2 regions of the Bacillus seohaeanensis genome follow, and region 1 is predicted to be linked to the other one. Evidence: riboswitches for the same ligand, from Rfam matches in the RefSeq annotation. Region 1 holds a riboswitch; the other holds the start of a gene.
What was found. A riboswitch is a leader RNA that binds a small molecule or an ion and turns the genes downstream of it on or off. The one in region 1 is predicted to bind lysine.

Region 1 (3,197 bases):
CTAACACGTATATAATAATTTTAAAGAAAGTGGGGGATTTATTTGGAAAATGAAAATAACAAAGAACAGGTACAAGAACCAACCATTCCAATTTTCGGATACGAAATTATCCGTGATATTTTAATTCCAGAAATTTTAGGTAAAAATACACCTGATATTTTATATTATGGAGGCAAACAACTCTCCCGAAAGTTTCCGTTAATTTCCCAAGATGAATTCTCTTCATTTTTTCATGAAGCAGGCTGGGGAATATTAACGGTGCTGGAACAAAAAAAACACGAAGTTATTTATGAATTAAGTGGTGAACTTGTCTCTCGCCGAATTTCATTAAAATCTGATGTCTCATTTAAAATGGAAGCTGGTTTTTTGGCTGAACAACTACAGCTACAAAAAAAAGTCATTACAGAGGCTGCTTACGAAATTCAAAAACGAGCAAAAACAGTAAAAATTATCGTTCGTTGGGATGACAAAGATAGTATAGAATAGTTATACATACCTACACTTTTATCCTTTAGTCATGCAAAATAGAGATGCCAAAATTTGGACATCTCTATTTTTTTATCCTTTTCAAGAGGAGTATTGTTCTACCTTTACTCTATCCAAATCAAAAGCTGTATGTAGTACTTTGGCTGCTTTATTCATATTCTGTTCATCTACTACAGCTGAAACTTTTATTTCAGATGTGCTGACCATTTTAACGATAATATCGTGTTCAGCAAGTACCTCAAACATTTCTGCAGCAACTCCAGGGTTAGAGATCATTCCAGAACCGACAATAGAAACTTTTGCAAGTCCGCTCTCATGTTCAATATGAGTAAAGCCTAGTGTTTGTTTATTATCCTCTAAAACAGAAATTGCCTGCCCCAGATCGTGTTCGTGGATAGAAAATGACAAATTTGTACAATTCTTTTCTGTCTGACTTTGAATAATTATATCAACATTGATATGATGCTTGGCTAAGGTAGTAAAAATAGAGGATAGACCTGTTATAGCATTCTTTAATCCAAATACAGTCATTCTTGTAATTTCGTTTTCAAATGCGACTCCTCTAACAATTAAATTTTGTTCCATTGTTGCTTCCTCCTCTATTAAAGTCCCTTCCACTTTTTCTATACTTGAACGTACTTCTAATGGAAGTTGATAGTTTTTTGCAAATTCGACTGCTCTAGGGTGAAGAACTCCCGCACCCAAATTAGCTAGCTCCAACATTTCATCATAGGAAACAGAAGTTAATTTTCGAGCATTTTCAATGTAACGCGGATCTGATGTATAGACACCATCCACATCTGTATAAATATCACATCGCTCAGCATGTAAGGAGGCCGCAAGTGCAACCGCAGTAGTGTCAGATCCTCCTCTTCCAAGCGTTGTAATTTCGCCAGAGGCAGTCATCCCCTGAAACCCAGCAACAACAATAATCTTTCCTTCATTTAAGCTTTTTTTCAACTTTACCGTATTAATTTCTGTGATTCGGGCGTTGCTGTGAACTGCTTCCGTCACGATACCTGCTTGCCATCCAGTATATGAAACAGCATCATATCCTTTTTGTTGGAGAGCCATAGCAAGAAGAGAAATGGTAACTTGTTCACCTGTTGAAAGCAGCATATCCATTTCGCGTTTACTCGGATGACTTGTAATATTACTTGCTAATTTGACTAATCCATCCGTCGTTTTCCCCATTGCTGATACAACAACTACTACATCATTTCCTCGCTGCTTTTCTTCAATAACTCGATTAGCAACATTGATAATTTTTTCTTCAGAGCCTACTGATGTTCCGCCAAATTTCTGTACAATAATACTCACGGTTTCTCCCTCTTTCTCGTTAGAATCATTCCCTTTTATAAGGGGAATGGAGAGGTCACAATATTGAATAGTATTCGCAAACGGTTCAATCACCATCAGCTAGATACTAAAAAAAGCAATGAGATAGAGATCCCATTGCTTTTACAAACGCAGAAAAAATTACGTTTAATAGCATTGTGAGATAGCTCTCCAAGATTTTTCACATCTTGACAATTCTGCATTTCTTAAACGCAGAACCAGCGACAGTATTATGAGTTTACCACCACTTCGGCGACCTCCCCTTTCTAAGCACATCATTGAAGCTCATACCTCTCTGCGCCTATACTTATGAAGCTCGCACCTCTATCATCACTTTTATAACTTTAAAGTGATAATTTTATGAAATTTTCATTTATTATAGCACAGGTGCTTCATTGCAACAACATCATTCTTGCAACTTTTGGAAAAGATTTTTTGCTGTACGTTCAGGTAAACCAGAAGCTATTAATTCCTCTAGTGTTGCTTCCTTAATTTTCTTTACAGAACCAAAATGTTTTAATAACTGCTTTTTTCGTTTTGGTCCTATTCCTTCTACTTCATCTAAAATTGATTGAAAAGCATTTTTCCCTCTAAGTTGTCTATGAAACGTAATCGCAAAACGATGAACTTCGTCTTGAATTCTTTGCAATAAATAAAACTCTTGGCTTCGTTTTCCCAATGGGATAATTTCAAGAGGATTTCCATAGAGGAGCTCAGATGTTTGATGTTTATCATCCTTCGCTAACCCTGCTAATGGGATGTCTAAAGCAAGTTCATTTTCTAATACATCCCGCGCTGCTTCTATTTGTCCTTTTCCACCATCAATAATAATTAAGTCCGGGAGAGGTAATCCCTCTTTCAGGGCCCTCGAATACCTTCTTCGAACTACTTCCCTCATAGATTCATAATCATCTGGACCCTTCACAGTTTTTATTTTATATTTTCGATATTCTTTTTTTGCAGGCTTTCCGTCTACAAATACAATCATCGCAGAGACCGGGTCCGTCCCTTGAATATTCGAATTATCAAAGGCTTCTATTCGGTATGGTGTATAAATCCCCATTGCTTCTCCTAATTTTTCTATTGCTTTAATCGTTCGTTCTTCATCACGTTCTATAAGAGCGAACTTCTCATTTAATGCCATTTTTGCATTTTTTTCCGCAAGATGAACAAGATCTTTTTTCTGACCTCTTTGGGGCTGAAGTACTTTAATTTCAAGTAACTTAGAGGCGAGCTCTCCCTCTATTTCCGTTGGTAAAAATAGTTCTTTCGGTTTAAAGTGGTTTGACATGGAATAAAATTGCCCTAAATATGTTAAAAACTCTTCCGTAGGTTCGTTATAAATAGGGAATAAAGAGACGTCCCTCTCAATA
Region 2 (3,197 bases), on a different contig from region 1:
CATCCGTGTGTCTAATTCAGTATCCTGTAAAAGAGTTTCTTTAAATTTGTTCATATGTGTAACGAACGTATCTCCATTTTCATGGATCAACATTTGTTCCATTTCCTCATATGTAAATACTCTTGGTTTGTAAGGTAAATTCACATAAGGTTCTCCACTCATAGATGTAAATGTTCTATACCTTTCTTCAAAAGTAGTAAGAGCATTTTCAAAGGCAATGAAAGCCTGATCTTTAAGCTTTTCTAACACGTCTTTTGGTGACCAGGAATGGATAAAAAAGTTATAATATACGTAAGCTGATAAAGCGGTTTGGACCGTATAGGACGGTTTTAAATCTGTCTGCTTCAGCGAGACAGGAGGTACTGTCGTTTCTCCATATGCTTCGTTAGAGAGTTCAGGATTATAGTTAATTTGTTTTGTTAATTCGGCTGCGATGAAGTTTGGATCCAATCCTTCGAAAGCAGAGCCTACATGGGTTTCGGCACCCGTAATGAAAAATGATGGTAGAAGTTTTCCGACTGTTCCTTTGTAAATGTAGCGATTTTCATCTCCTTCGTAACGCGGTGAGACGAAATCTGCATTGATTGCGGCAATATATTCAAAATGGTGTTCTTCTTTCCAACTATTAAAAATATTTAGGGCGGAAAGCACACCATGAGAACCATCTTCTTCATCACATTCTGCTAAAAAGACAATGTTTCCTTCTAATTCCTCGGGATGTTCGGAATAGTATTTTAATAGATACAGATGACTTGCTAAGCCACTCTTCATATCCAGTACACCGCGACCAAACATCCAGTTCCCAGAATTCAAATGTTCCCTAGCTGATGCTGGCAGATCTTCATTTTTCAATACTTCCATTAACTCTTCAGGAGAACACGCAAGATCCTTTAATTGATTAAAGTCATCAATTCCAACAGTATCCATATGCCCCATAAGGATTACGGTGCGGTTACTATTTCCCTTTGCTCCTTTCACAAACCCTAGTACATTGTATCTTTCACGATCATCATTAGTCGTTTGTGTCATAGTCAAGTGTGTAGGATTATTTGTAAAATAAGAAAAAGAAGATAGTAACGTGTATAAAGCGTTCGCAATAACTTTTTCGCCATCCGTATTAACAATACTTTCGATGTTAACTAATTGTTTTGTAAAGGCCAATACTTCTTCACGACATGGCAACATAAATATTTCCTCTTTTCTCTAGTGAATTATTATTGTAGAAAAATGTATCTTAAAATATAAATGGACGTCAAGTGTTTTTTATCAATTAAAAGTTTTTTCAAAATACTATTGCATTCTAAAAAATGATTCTATATAATCGTAATTGTTGCAAAATTAAATAGATAAAATCCTCATCAATTACAGAACTTAGATGGGGTAGAGGTCGCGATTTATAATAGTATCCTATTGGAGATTTAGTGAAGTCTATGAAAATAGGTGAAAGGATAAATTGCCGAAGCTTTTGAAATCACTTTTTTCAGAATGCTGGGGCTGTACTCAAACAGGGGCAGAACTGCCACAATTATTTTGTGGAGAGCTATCTTTAATAAGGGCTTTTTGATGAGGGTGTGTAGGACACCGTCATATTATTAGGGCGGTGTCTTTTTATTTTTTAAGGAGGAGACATCAATGAAAAAAATCATGATTATGGTAATAGCTTCGATGTTGGTTATCTTATCTGCATGTGGAAGTGAAGAGAGTAGTGGATCAAGTGAAATGCAACTGGTGGAAGAAGGATCTTTTTCCTTTGCAATGAGTGGGCAATATCCGCCATTAAATTATAAAGAAAATGGAGAGTTGACTGGCTTTGATGCTGAAATTGGAAAAGAAATTTCGAAAAGAATTGGATTGGAAGCAAAACCTGTTACAAACCAATGGGAAACAATGATTCAAGGGTTAAAAGCAAACAAATATGATGCAATTATCGGTAGCATGTCAGCAACACCGGAACGGGACAAGCAAGTTGATTTCAGTGAACCGTATTACTTATCAGGTGCTCAAATCTTCGTTGCAGAAGACAATCAAGATATCCAGTCGAAAGAAGATTTAGAAGGAAAAACAATTGGTGTTATTCAATCTAGCACTTGGAAAGAGATGGCGGAGGAGCTATCCGAGAATATAAAAGGATATCCAACAGACGTCAATGCACTTCAAGATCTGGAGTTAGGTCGTTTAGATGCGGTTATTACCGATAAGATTGTTGGTATTAATGCGAAAAACGAAAAAGGTTTAAAGATTAAGGCAATTGGTGAATTGCTAAACGAGGACCGTATAAGTGTGGCGGTAAATGAAGGTAACAAAGAACTTATTGAAAAAATTAACGAAGCAATTCAATCCATGAAAGATGATGGTACATACGAAAAAATTAGTATGAAATGGTTCAACGAAAACATTATGGAAAACTAGAAAAGTGGAAGCGGCTTGCCTAGAGATGATGAGTATTTTTAGGGAAACAGAAGAGGGGGCTCTTTACCCTCAGCTGTTTTATTTAAAATAATCTCGAACTCTAGCCGCTATAACTAGACAAAGGGGGTTCATTAAGAAATGCTAACTTTTTTTGAAAACATTATCGGAATTCTAAGTGAACATGGACTCGCTTTCTTAAAAGCCTCTTGGATGACGATAGCTATTACAGCAATTTCACTCATTTTCGCGACCGTTATTGGACTTATTTTTGCGGCTTTTAAAATTTCTTCTAGTAAATTGTTAAACGGTATTGCCGATATTTATATTTCAATTATACGTGGAACGCCGCTAATCGTTCAAATCATGTTTCTCTATTATGGTATTGCAAATATTGTGATGCTAGACAGTTTTACTGCTGGAGCTTTAGCGTTGGGGATTCATACTGGTGCGTATATAGCGGAAATATTTAGAGGATCTGTCCAATCAATTGACCGGGGGCAGATGGAAGCTGCTAGATCGCTTGGGATGTCTTCTTCGCTTGCGATGAGAAGAATTATTTTTCCACAGGCTTTCAAAAGATCAATTCCACCACTCGCCAACCAATTTATTATTGGCTTAAAAGATTCGTCATTAGTAGCGTATATTTCTGTGACGGATTTATACAATACGGCACTAAGTGTACAAGGGGAAAATTATATGCCGTTTGAGACCTACTTTGTCGTGGGAATCTATTATTTAATTATTGTACTTATATTTACATGGATTACTAGTCGTATAGAGAAAAAGTT

Region 2: linked by a shared signal. The riboswitch ahead of ACFSUL_RS11015 (ABC transporter substrate-binding protein) and the one ahead of ACFSUL_RS12265 (aspartate kinase) in region 1 are both predicted to bind lysine.

The regions. Positions count from the first base shown of each region.
Region 1 is NZ_JBHUMF010000030.1:146,157-149,353, forward strand. Features, by position in the region: gene ACFSUL_RS12260 (YslB family protein) at 43-486, shown strand; gene ACFSUL_RS12265 (aspartate kinase) at 568-1,806, opposite strand; lysine riboswitch at 1,981-2,159, opposite strand; gene uvrC (excinuclease ABC subunit UvrC) at 2,231-3,197, opposite strand, start outside.
Region 2 is NZ_JBHUMF010000028.1:31,505-34,701, reverse strand. Features, by position in the region: gene ACFSUL_RS11020 (M20/M25/M40 family metallo-hydrolase) at 1-1,185, opposite strand, end outside; lysine riboswitch at 1,374-1,551, shown strand; gene ACFSUL_RS11015 (ABC transporter substrate-binding protein) at 1,633-2,409, shown strand; gene ACFSUL_RS11010 (amino acid ABC transporter permease) at 2,548-3,197, shown strand, end outside.